DNA from 2 places in the Kitasatospora sp. NPDC002040 genome. Region 2 is predicted to be linked to the other one. Evidence: riboswitches for the same ligand, from Rfam matches in the RefSeq annotation. Region 2 holds a riboswitch; the other holds the start of a gene.
The links. Region 2 has a riboswitch for glycine ahead of gcvT (glycine cleavage system aminomethyltransferase GcvT). Riboswitches for the same ligand answer to the same signal wherever they lie in the genome.

Region 1 (6,329 bases), on a different contig from region 2:
CGGTCGGGGTGGACGAGGGGCACAACGCCACCTGGTACTACGGCGGCCTGCGGGAGCTCCCCGGCGCGGGCAAGGCGGCGCTGGACGCGCTGCTCGAACCGGACCCGCAGTTCCTCGGGGACCGCGAGCCCGGTCTCGGCCGGGCGCTCGCCGACGCCGCCCGCTGAGCCGGACCCGGCGCCGCACCTGACCAGGTCGGCCGGATGGTCCGGGAACTGTCGTACCCCTGCGGGATGATCGGCGGGTGCGGTCAGTGCCGAGCATCCTCCACCTCGACATGGACGCCTTCTTCGCGGCGGTGGAGCAGGCGGCCAAGCCGAGCCTGCGCGGGAAGCCGGTGATCGTCGGCGGCCTCGGCGGCCGGGGCGTGGTCTCCACCGCCTCGTACGAGGCGCGGAAGTTCGGCGTCCACTCGGCCATGCCGATGGCGCAGGCCCGCCGGCTCTGTCCGAACGCGGCCTTCCTGACCGGGCGGTTCGAGGCCTACCGGCAGGTGAGCGAGCTGGTGATGGGCCTACTGGGGGAGCTCTCGCCGCTGGTCGAGCCGCTGAGCCTGGACGAGGCCTTCGTCGACCTGGAAGCGGGCCCGTACGGCGAGCTGCTGGCGGCGGCCGGGCCGGGCGGTGCACCGGAGCTGATCGTGGCGATCGCGGCCGACCTGCGGGCGGACATCACCGAGCGGACGGGCCTGACCGCCTCGGTCGGGCTGGCCACCTCCAAGCTGATGGCGAAGATCGCGTCCGAGCAGGCCAAGCCGGACGGGCTGGTGCTGGTCGAGGCGGGCCGGGAGCGGGCGGTGCTGTCCCCGATGCCGGTCCGGGCGCTGCCCGGGGTCGGCCCGGCCACCGAGCAGGCGCTCAAGCGGGTCGGGCTGGGCCGGGTGGCCGATCTGACGGCGGCGGGGGAGGCCGAGCTGGTCCAGCTGCTGGGCCGTTCGCACGGGCTGGGCCTGTTCCACATGTCGACCGGTCAGGACGAGCGGCCGGTGGTGGCGGACCGGGACGCCAAGTCCGTCTCGGTCGAGGACACCTTCGAGGTGGACCTGCTGGACCGGGGCCGAGTGCTCCGGGAGATCGACGTGCTGACGGCCCGTTGCGTCCGCCGGCTGCACGCGAGCGGCCGCTCGGGGCGGACGGTGGTGCTCAAGGTGCGGCGGTTCGACTTCTCCACCCTGACCCGGTCGGAGACGCTGCGGGCGCCGACCGACGACGAGTCGGTGATCGCCGAGACCGCCCGGCGGCTGGCGCTCCAGGTGGACATCACCGGTGGGGTCCGGCTGCTCGGGGTGGGGGTCTCGCAGCTGGCCGACTTCACCCAGGAGGACCTGTTCGCCCAGGCCGAGCAGGCGGAGCGGGCCGAGCGGGCGGCGGTGGAGGAGGCCGAGGAGGCGCCGGCCGAGCCGGAGCAGCCGGTCGAGGAGGGCCGGCACTGGCGCCCCGGGCAGGACGTGACGCACGCCCTGCTCGGCCCGGGCTGGGTGCAGGGCAGCGGGGTGGGGCGGGTGACGGTGCGGTTCGAGACCCCGCAGAGCGAGATCGGCCGGGTCCGCACCTTCGCGGTGGAGGACCCGGAGCTGGCACCGTCCCGGCCGCAGCCGCTCCGCCCCGGCATGGTGCTCCCGGACGAGGAGGAGTGAGGGAACGGAAGCGGCCCCCGCACCGTGTCCAGCGGTGCGGGGGCCGATCATCCGGCCGGGCCCGGGTGCGGTCGTGATGCCCTCACGTACCGCCGTCGGCCCGGCGACCGCGCGCCACCCGTCCCTGAGCGCGCGCGGTCGGACGCCTCGTCAGGCGTCGGTCTTCACCAGCTCCGGCGCGGAGGCGGCAGCCTCGACCGGGGCGGAGTCGGTCTTGATCCGGCGGATCGCGAACGGCACCACCGCGGCGATCAGGCAGACCACGGCGGCCACCCAGAAGGCGTGCTTGTAGGCGTCCAGGGTGGGCAGCGGGACCGGCAGCTTCGGGATCAGGTCGCCGGTCAGGATGGCGCCCATCACGGCGGTGCCGATGGCGCCGCCGACGGTGCGCAGCACGGCGTTCATGCCGTTGGCGATGCCGGACTGCTCGACCGGGACGGCGCCGTTGATGTAGGCGGGCATCGCGGCGTAGGCGAGGCCGACGCCGAGGCCGAAGACGGCGGAGGACAGGTAGATGTCGCCCTCGGCGCCGTGGCGCAGGGCCAGGTAGACCATGCCGGCCGAGCCGAGCAGGCCGCCGAGCACCAGCGGCAGGCGCGGGCCGCGGCGGGCGATCAGCAGCGCGCCGACCGGGGCGGCCACCATCGAGCCGACGGCGGAGGGCAGCAGCATCACACCGGCGTGCAGCACGCTGGCGGTGAAGCCGTAGTGGGCGAGCTTCTCCGGGGTCTGGGCGAAGTTGCTGATCACCATGAACGAGCCGTACATGCCGAAGCCGATCAGCAGCCCGGAGAGGTTGGTGAAGGCGACGGCCGGACGGGACATCATCTTCATGTCCACCAGCGGGTGCTTGACCTTGACCTCGATCACGCCCCAGACCAGGGCGATCACGGCGGCGGCGGCGAACAGGCCGAGGGTGCGGTTGGAGGTCCAGCCCCAGGTGTTGCCCTGGCTGACCGCGACCAGCAGGGCGGAGAGCCAGCCGGCCAGGGTGATGGCGCCGAGCGGGTCGGCGCCGCCGTTCTTGTCCGTCACCGGGTCGGTCGGGACCCGGAAGATCACCAGGACCACGGCGAGCAGGCCGAAGGCCAGGCCCATCCAGAAGATCGACTTGTAGTTCCAGTGCTCCAGCAGCAGGCCGGTGGCGACCAGGCCCAGGCCGCTGCCGACGCCCATCGAGGCGCTGATCAGCGCGACGCCGCCGGTGACCTTCTCCTTGGGGAGCTCGTCCCGGACGATGCTGATCGCCAGCGGGAGCACCCCGCCGCCCGCGCCCTGAAGGACGCGGGCGACCACCAGCCAGGTGAAGGAGTGGGTGCCGACCGCCAGGGCGGACCCGGCGACCAGGCCGCCGAGCGAGACCAGCAGCATCGGCTTGCGGCCGCGCAGGTCGCCGAAGCGGCCGAGCAGCGGGGTCAGTACGGCGGCGGACAGCAGGTTCGCCGTCATCAGCCAGGTGATGTTCGAACCTGAGACGTCCAGTTCCTTGGCCAGTGACGGCAGGATCGGGACGACCGCGGTCTGCACCACGCTGAACGCCAGCATCGCCAACACCAGGGCGGGGAGCACGCGCGCGCTGCTCGGCCTCACGGATTTTCCTCCAGTTCGGGCCACCCGGGCAGAGAGCTTCAGGTGGGAGAAAGTCAATGAACTGAAGTAAAGATGCCGACAGATACTTCACTCTGTCAAATATTGCTTGGTGAAGCTTTGGCAAAGTGGTGCGGCGTCAGGCCGGACGGAGCGGTTCCGGGCGCAGCTGGGACGTGTTCGAAGGGGCCTGCGCCGGGGCGGCGGGCGGCTCGGGCGCGGTGGTGGCGTCGTGGATCTCCACCTGCTCGCGGCGCAGCTCGTCGCGGATCACCGCCTCCTCGGTGTAGCGCTCGACCACCAGGCGGACCCGCTCGATCGGCGCCAGGTACTTGCGCACCACCGGTCGCTCCTCCCGGAGCGTCACCTCCTCGACCGCCTCGGCGATCTCCTGCTCGCTCAGCGCCGCCCGCTCGGCCTCGGTGACCGGCACCCGCTCGACCCGGACCCGCTCCTTCACCACCGGCACCTTGCGCTCGACCGCCTCGGTGGTGACGTACTTGCGCAGCTTCGCCGTCCCCAGCACGTGCCACTCGGTGGTGACGTCCAGCCGCTCCTCGCGGCAGGTGATCTCCACCGGGCCGGCCGGTGCGTTGCCCGGCACGGTCGGGACGGTGGCGTGGGCGGGGGGAGCGGTGCCGACCGACTCGGGCTGCTTGGCGGCCGGGGTCTCGGTGGTGGCGGTGAAGGCCATCGGAGCGGCGGTCATGGTCGGGGCGGGTGAAGCGTTCACGCTGGTTTCCTTGCTGAGGGTGCCGACTGTGCCGAAGTCGAGGTCCTTGGCGGACCCCGACCCGTTGCTGGCCGCGGCTGCGGCCGCCGCTGCGGTCGGGGCAGCGGCACCGCCCGCGTCCAGGCCGTAGTAGCGGTAGAGCTGGAGCTCCTGGGCGGGGGAGAGGTGCTGGCCGACCCCGAAGTCGGGCGAGTCCTTGATCAGCGACTTGTCGTACGGCACCTTGAGCTCCTCCCCGGAGAACTCGCTGGTGGTGAGCGGGACGAAGGCGTCCCGGCCGAAGATCCCGGTCCGGACGGCGGCCCACTCCGGCTCACCGGTCGCGTCGTCCAGGTAGACCTCGTCGACCGTGCCGATCTTGTCGCCGTTCCGGTCGACCGCCTTGTGGCCGATCAGGTCTCGCGGGTCGATGTCGGTCTGCACGCTGTCCTCCAGCAGGTACGAAAGCCCCGTTGACACTCCGTCAGGGGGCGGCCGAAGGAGCTGGACGGCCGCACTTCACACGAAAAGCCATCAATCGGACGGCGGCGAGCCGGATGCGGCCGTCCGGGAGCGGACTGGGCCGTTCGGGGGCCGCCTGCCGCCCCCGGAGTGACCAGGGGCACCCGTGATCTGCGGCGCTTGCGCTGGTACCCTGGGCCCCGACTGCCGAGCCCGCTCGGGAGAGTCCCCGCACCGCAGACGTGGTGTCACGGGGACGCCGAAGGAGCAAACCCTCCCCGGAATCTCTCAGGCATCCGTACCGTGCGGGGTAGGTCACTCTGGAAAGCAGGGCAGGACCGACGGCGAAGGGGCCGACGGGACCCACCCTCACCGACGGTGCAAGCCGACGGGGCGGCTCAGGCCGTCCCGCGCGGGCGAAGCTCTCAGGTACCGATGACAGAGGGGGAGGCCTGACGGGCTCGTTCGTCCCCGGCCCCGCTGTCCCACGGCGGCGTTGCCGTCCGGCGTGCGTGCCCCCGCCGGTCCGTGACCAGGAGGCCTCGACCCCCATGAACGCCCAGCCGACCCTCACCGAGCTCGAGCAGTCGAGCCCCTTCGAGAACCGTCACATCGGCCCCGACGCCGCCGCCCAGGAGAAGATGCTGGCGCAGGTCGGGTACGGCTCGCTGGACGAGCTGTCCGACGCGGCCGTCCCGGACGCGATCAAGAGCCTGACCGCGCTCGGCCTGCCGGCCGGCCGGAGCGAGGCCCAGGTGCTGGCCGAGCTGCGCGGGCTGGCCTCCCGCAACGAGGTGCTCCAGCCGATGATCGGCCTGGGCTACTACGGCACCTTCACCCCGCCGGTGATCCTGCGCAACGTGCTAGAGAACCCGGCCTGGTACACCGCCTACACGCCGTACCAGCCGGAGATCTCGCAGGGCCGGCTGGAGGCGCTGATCAACTTCCAGACCCTGGTCGCCGACCTGACCGGTCTGGACACCTCCGGTTCCTCGCTGCTCGACGAGGGCACCGCCGCCGCCGAGGCGATGGCGCTGGCCCGCCGGGTCACCAAGGTCAAGGGCGGGGTCTTCCTGGTCGACGCCGACACCCTGCCGCAGACCATCGCGGTGATCCAGACCCGGGCCGAGCCGACCGGGGTCGAGGTGGTCGTCGCCGACCTGTCCGACGGCATCCCGGCCGAGATCGCCGAGCGCGGCGTCTTCGGCCTGCTGCTCCAGTACCCCGGCGCCTCCGGCGCGGTGCGCGACCTGGCCCCGGTGATCGAGCAGGCGCACGGCCTGGGCGCGATCGTCGCGGTCGCCGCCGACCTGCTGGCGCTCACCCTGCTCAAGTCGCCCGGCTCGCTCGGCGCCGACATCGCCTGCGGCACCTCGCAGCGCTTCGGTGTCCCGATGGGCTTCGGCGGCCCGCACGCCGGCTACCTGGCGGTCCGCGCCGCGTACGCCCGCAACCTGCCCGGCCGCCTGGTCGGCGTCTCGGTCGACGCCGACGGCAACCGCGCCTACCGGCTGGCGCTGCAGACCCGCGAGCAGCACATCCGCCGCGAGAAGGCCACCTCCAACATCTGCACCGCCCAGGTGCTGCTGGCCGTGATGGCCTCGATGTACGCGGTCTACCACGGCCCGGACGGTCTGGCCGACATCGCCCGCCGGACCCACCGCTACGCCGCCGCGCTGGCCGAGGGCCTGCGCGCGGGCGGGGTCGAGCTGACCACCGGTCAGTTCTTCGACACCGTCACCGCGAAGGTGCCCGGCCGGGCGGCCGAGGTGGTCGCCGCCGCGCGCGCCAACGGCGTGAACGTGTTCCGGGCGAGCGAGGACCTGGTCTCGGTCTCCTGCGACGAGACCACCACCCGCGAGCACCTGGCCGCCGTCTGGGCCGCCTTCGGCGTCACCGCCGGCGAGGTCGCCGAGACCGCCGACGCGCTGC
Region 2 (6,329 bases):
GGCTGCGCGGCGGCGAGGTCCGGGACCAGCTTCAGGCCCTCCTTGCCCGGCTTCGCGTCGTACGCGAGCAGGGTACGGGCGTAGAAGCGCTCGTAGTTCCACACCGACGCGTAGTAGGCACGGCCCGGGTCGAGCGAGTCGACGTCCGTGGCGGACCACAGGTTGAGGGTGCCGCCCTTCTTGTCGGACGGGTTCACCACCTTGTCGACGGCGGCGTTGAAGCCGGCCGCCGCCGCGGTGCCCTTGGAGGCGCCGTCGCCGGCGCCACCGCTCTTCGAACCGCCGCAGGCGGAAACGGTGAGGGCCAGCGTGGCCACCAGGGCGGCGGCAGCGAGCGTCCTGTTACGCGTCATGGGTACGGATCCTCCTGATGATGTGCGGGCCTGAGCGGTCCGCCGGGGGGTTGTGCTCCCCCAAGTGGATGGGCCGCTGCTGGACAGGCCGCCGATGGGGGTCGGCCGCCTTGCGGGGTGGGGCAGTTGCGGGGTGCGGTGGGGAAGTTGCGGGCTCGGTGGGGCCGTGCGGGCTCAGTTGCCCTTGGGGTCGAGCGCGTCGCGCAGACCGTCACCGAACAGGTTGAAGGCGAGCACCGTGACGAAGATCGCCAGGCCGGGGATCACCATGTAGGTCGGATCCACCTGGTAGATCTTGGTGGCGTCGGAGAGCATCTGGCCCCAGGAGGGCGTCGGGGGCTTCACACCGGCACCGAGGAAGCTGAGCGCAGCCTCACTGAGGATGTTGGTGGGGATGATCAGGGTCGCGTAGACCAGGATCGGCGCCACCAGGTTGGGGAGCAGCTCGCGCAGCAGGATGTGCACGTTGCCGGCGCCCAGGCTGCGGGCCGCGTCGACGAACTCGCGTTCTCGCATCGACAGGGCCTGGCCTCTGACGATCCGCCCGATGTAGGGCCAGCCGAAGAAGCCGATCACCAGGATCAGGATCGCCATCCGGACGCCCGACCCCTCCAGTCCCAGCAGGGAGTTGGGGATGACCGAGACCAGCGCGATGCTGAACAGCAGCTGCGGGAAGGCGAGCAGGACGTCCATCACCCGGCTGATCACCGCGTCGACCCAGCCGCCGAAGAAGCCCGCCGCGATGCCCATCAGCACGCCGATGACCACCGAGACGCCGGCCGCGCAGAAGGCGACCAGCAGCGAGATCCGGGCGCCGTAGACGATCCGGCTGAACACGTCCCGGCCGAAGGTCGGGTCGACCCCGAGCAGGAAGTCGCCGCTGATGCCGCCGTAGGGGCCCTTGGGCAGACCCAGGTCCGGGTTGATCTGGTCCGGGTGCGGCTCGTCGACCGGGTGGCCCAGCAGCGAGGTGAGCACCGGTGCGAAGACCGCCGCCAGGATCAACAGCAGCACCACGACGCCGCCGGTCAGCGCGACCTTGTCCCGCTTGAGCCGGTCCCAGGCGATCCGGCCCGGCGAACGGCCCTCGATCCGCTTGGCCGGTACGGCCGTCGGCGCCGGAGCGTCGGTGGTGCTCTCAGTGGAAGTGCTCATGTCTCAGTTCGTTCCCCTCGCCGACGGTGGCCGGCCCACGGTCCGGCCGTGCGCGGGCGCCGGGCCCGGTAGGGCCCGGGGTCCATGGACGATCCGGTTGTCGCGTACTGGTGCGGGTGTGGTGCTGGTGCGTCGGTGCGGTGCTGCCATCCGCAGGTGCGGCGGTGCGTCAGTATGCGAAAGATGCTGAAAAGCAAGGGAGTTGCAGGTCGGGCCGATCGAACGTCCGAACTGCACTTGCGCAGACTCTCTGGCATTCGGGTCGCGTTACGCCAGACCTGACAACCGAAGGATGCCCAACTGTGATCTGTCCGCATGCACAGGCGATCTTGCCGAATAACGCTCTTCACACGGCTGTTACATGCCTGTCAAGATGCGTGCGGAGGAATTAGCGCTCCGTACCCCAACTGACCCGGGCGAGCAGCCGGTTCACTGCCAGGGCTGGTGCGGCCAGTACCCCTGGGCCGGGTGGGGGCGGGCCTCACGGTCGAAGAACGGGCGGGCCTGGGCCCGCATCCACATCGCGACCGGATCCCATTCGTCCGCCAGCACCACGGTGGAGACCGGCAGGCCCGCCGGGGCGTGCGCCACCGCGCGCTGCACCAGCGCCCTGGCCGCCTCGACGGCGGGCGGCGAGAGGTCGTACAGGTCCAGGCCGATCGCCAGGTAGGGCTCACCGAGGGCGGGCCGCACCCAGGCCTGCCGGAGCGCCCGGACCGGCCGCACCTCGGCCGCCTCGCGCTGCAGCTGGGCGTAGAACTGCGGAGCCTGGACCACCGGTTCGGACAGCTGGAGCGGGCCGGCCGGGAGCCGGTCCAGGCCCGCCGCGATCCGCCGCAGGTCGGCCCAGGGCACGCCGACACCGCCACCGGGCACATGCGGGTTGAGCCACAGGCCCCAGCGGGTCCGGTACAGCGCGTTGGCGATCTCCGGGCCCGAGATCGACTCGTGGCTCCGGGCCCAGCCGCTCGCGGCCAGCTGCTCGGGCGAGGTGACGGCGGGGGCGTAGCCGTGCCCGCCGATCTCCATGTTCCCGTACTGGGCGTCGGGGCTGCCCGGCCTGCCGTGCCACAGCAGCATCAGCACCCGGCCCTCGGCCAGCGCGTACAGCAGCCGCTCGTACGCATCGAAACGGTCGGGCGCGACCTCGCCGAGGGCGCGCTCGATCGCGCCGCCTGCCGCCGCTGCCGCGCTCATGCCTCGCTCCGCCCGTTCCGCCCGCCCGTCCCGGGCTCCCCCCGAAGCCTATTGGCCCGGCCCGACAGCCGTCATACCGCCGCCCCGTACCGGTGGGTCAGCCCTCGGGTCAGCCCGGGACCGTCCCGGACCTGACGTAGAAGGGACGTACCCGGGTGAGCATCCACTCCACCACCGGATCCGTCACCAGATCGAGCAGCACCAGGTGGACGCCCCACGGCGGCGGCGTGGTTCCGAGTGCCCGGCCGAGCGCCTCGTTCACCTGGGCCGGGTCGGCCGGCCAGCCGGCGTCCAGCTGCACCCCGATGAACAGCACCGGAGCGTCCCGCTCCACCCCGGCCAGCGCCCGACGGGCCGTCAGCACCCCCGGCAGCTCGGCCAGTTCGGTGATCGCCGCGCCGAGGAAGGAGTACGGCTCCTCGGCCGGCTCCGGCTCTCGCAGCGCCACCCTGGCACCGTCCGGCTGCTGCTCCCAGCGCTCCCCCTGCGGGCCCCGGCGCAGCTCGCCGACCCCCTCCGGCGGCACCGGGATGCCCACCGGCGCCTCGGGGTTGACCGCGATCCCGACCCCGAGCGGCAGGCCCCGGGCGAACTCCCAGGCCGGGGCGATCGCGAAGGCCAGGCCGGGGGCGTGCTGGAGGAAGGTCTCCTGCGAGGAGAACACCGGCACGTAGGGAGAGCCGGCCAGTTCGATCGTGGGCAGGTCGAGCCCCGCACCCGCCGGGTCCGCCCCGGCCGGCAGCGGGACCCAGATCGGGCTCCGCGCCAGCACCTCGATCACCCGCGGCGTCGCCCCGGGATCGCCGAGCGCGGCGGTCAGCACCTGCTCCAGCTCGTTCACCGGCCAGCTGCCGCCGGGCGGCGCCGTGCCCGGCTCGGCCCACGCCTGCGCCCCTGTGTCGCCCGCCGGATAGCCCATCGCCCTCTGGTACCGCCCCTCTAGGTCGCTGCTGCGAAGAGCCTAGCGGTCGGGCCCCTCTCCCCCTGGGGGTACGACTCGTGCCATGATGACCCCGCCCACAACTTCACACTGGCCGCTCGAACCCGCGCGGGAGAGTCCGGACTGCCTTCAACGGCACAGGCCGGCGCCGAAGGAGCAAGTCCTCCCCGGAATCTCTCAGGCACCCCTACCGCCCGGGCGAGGCAGATCTGGAAAGTGGACACGGCCGCGCCGTGCGCCCACCCACGGTGCAAGCCGCCATCCTTGGATGTGCGGTGAAGCTCTCAGGTTGTGACGACAGACGGGGAGACTCCACCCCTGCATGCCCGTTTGCTGCCAAGGAGTCCAGTCACCATGTCCCCTCGCCTCACCGCGCTCGACGCCCTGCACCGTTCGCTCGGCGCGACCATGACCGACTTCGCGGGCTGGGACATGCCGCTGCGCTACGGCAGCGAGCGCGAGGAGCACCTCGCGGTCCGCACCAAGGCCGGCCTCTTCGACCTCTCCCACATGGGCGAGATCACCGTGACGGGCCCTCAGGCCGGCGAGCTGCTGGACCACGCGCTGGTCGGCTTCATCTCCGCGCTCGGTGTGCTGCGCGCCCGCTACACCATGATCTGCCGTGAGGACGGCGGCATCCTGGACGACCTGATCGTCTACCGGACCGCCGAGACCGAGTACATGGTGGTCGCCAACGCCTCCAACGCCCAGGTCGTGCTGGACGCGCTGACCGAGCGCGCGGCCGGCTTCGACGCCGAGGTCCGGGACGACCGGGACGCGTACGCGCTGATCGCCGTCCAGGGCCCGGAGGCCAACGGCATCCTGGCCTCGGTCACCGACGCCGACCTGCCCGGCCTCAAGTACTACGCCCTGCTGCCCGCCACCGTCGCGGGCAAGGAGGTCTGGCTGGCCCGGACCGGCTACACCGGCGAGGACGGCTTCGAGGTCTTCTGCGCCCCGGCCGACGCCGAGCACCTGTGGACCGCGCTCACCGAGGCCGGCGCGCCGGTCGGCCTGGTCCCGGCCGGCCTGTCCTGCCGTGACACCCTCCGCCTCGAAGCGGGCATGCCGCTCTACGGGCACGAGCTCTCCACCGACCTGACCCCGTTCGACGCCGGCCTCGGCCGGGTGGTCCGCTTCGACAAGACCACCAACGAGGGCGAGTTCGTCGGCCGCAAGGCGCTGGAGGCCGCCGCCGCCCAGGCCGAGGCCAACCCGCCGCGCAAGCTGGTCGGCCTGGTCTCCGAGGGCAAGCGCGTCCCGCGCGCCGAGTACGCCGTGGTCAGCACCGACGGCACCCCGATCGGACGGATCACCTCCGGTGCGCCGTCCCCCACCCTGGGCAAGCCGATCGCCATCGCGTACGTGGACGCGGCGCACGCCGCCCCGGGTACCGCCGTGGCCGTCGACGTGCGCGGCAAGCACGAGCCGGTCGAGGTCGTCGCGCTGCCGTTCTACAAGCGCGCCCGCTGAGTCACACCCCCCTTCCCGCCCGGTCCGCTCAGCGGACGGCTTCGCCCTACCCTCTTGCGATCCTGGAGAATGACGCCATGAGCAACCCCACGCACCTGCAGTACACCGAGGAGCACGAGTGGCTGACGGCCGCCGAGGACGGTGTCTCGACGGTCGGCATCACCGCCCACGCCGCCGACGCCCTCGGTGACATCGTCTACGTGCAGCTCCCCGAGGTCGGTGAGACCGTGACCGCCGGTGAGACCTGTGGTGAGCTCGAGTCCACCAAGTCGGTCAGCGACCTGTACTCCCCCGCCACCGGCGAGATCACCGAGATCAACCAGGCCGTCATCGACGACCCGGCCTCGGTCAACAGCGACCCGTTCGGCGACGCCTGGCTGTTCAAGGTCCGCGTCGAGGCGACGGACAAGCTGCTCACCGCCGACGAGTACGACGCCTTCATCAAGGCCTGAACCACTGGTTGACGGGGGGTCGGCCGCAGCGCGGCGGCCAACCCCCTCCCTTGGTCCACTGCCAGCACCGCCCCACGGGAAGACCCTGACATGACGGTTCTTAACCAGTCCCTGCACGCGCTCGACCCCGAGATCGCCGCCGCGGTCGACGCCGAGCTGCACCGCCAGCAGACCACCCTCGAGATGATCGCCTCCGAGAACTTCGCGCCCGTCGCGGTGATGGAGGCCCAGGGTTCGGTCCTCACCAACAAGTACGCCGAGGGCTACCCCGGCCGCCGCTACTACGGTGGCTGCGAGCACGTCGACGTGGCCGAGCAGATCGCCATCGACCGGGTCAAGGAGCTGTTCGGCGCCGAGTACGCCAACGTGCAGCCGCACTCCGGTGCCTCCGCCAACCAGGCCGCGCTGTTCGCGATCGCCCAGCCCGGCGACACCATCCTGGGCCTGGACCTGGCGCACGGCGGCCACCTGACCCACGGCATGCGGCTGAACTTCTCCGGCAAGCAGTTCAACGTGGTCGCGTACCACGTCGACTCGGCCGGCCTGGTCGACATGGCCGAGGTCGAGCGGCTCGCCAAGGAGCACCGCCCCAAGGTGATCATCGCGGGCTGGTCCGCCTACCCGCGCCAGCTCGACTTCGCCGAGTTCCGCCGGATCGCGGACGAGGTCGAGGCCTACCTCTGGGTCGACATGGCCCACTTCGCCGGCCTGGTCGCCGCCGGTCTGCACCCGAACCCGGTCGAGTACGCGGACGTGGTC

Region 1: another riboswitch for glycine. It lies ahead of gcvP (aminomethyl-transferring glycine dehydrogenase); the one in region 2 lies ahead of gcvT (glycine cleavage system aminomethyltransferase GcvT).

The regions. Positions count from the first base shown of each region.
Region 1 is NZ_JBEOXV010000017.1:113,198-119,526, reverse strand. It holds gene ABT118_RS27760 (SanA/YdcF family protein) at 1-167, shown strand, start outside; gene ABT118_RS27755 (DNA polymerase IV) at 245-1,636, shown strand; gene ABT118_RS27750 (MFS transporter) at 1,787-3,226, opposite strand; gene ABT118_RS27745 (PRC and DUF2382 domain-containing protein) at 3,363-4,415, opposite strand; glycine riboswitch at 4,606-4,711, shown strand; gene gcvP (aminomethyl-transferring glycine dehydrogenase) at 4,949-6,329, shown strand, end outside.
Region 2 is NZ_JBEOXV010000003.1:588,400-594,728, reverse strand. It holds gene ABT118_RS12925 (ABC transporter substrate-binding protein) at 1-353, opposite strand, end outside; gene ABT118_RS12920 (ABC transporter permease) at 528-1,508, opposite strand; gene ABT118_RS12915 (enhanced serine sensitivity protein SseB C-terminal domain-containing protein) at 1,938-2,705, opposite strand; gene ABT118_RS12910 (enhanced serine sensitivity protein SseB) at 2,815-3,624, opposite strand; glycine riboswitch at 3,745-3,848, shown strand; gene gcvT (glycine cleavage system aminomethyltransferase GcvT) at 4,000-5,118, shown strand; gene gcvH (glycine cleavage system protein GcvH) at 5,196-5,570, shown strand; gene glyA (serine hydroxymethyltransferase) at 5,661-6,329, shown strand, end outside.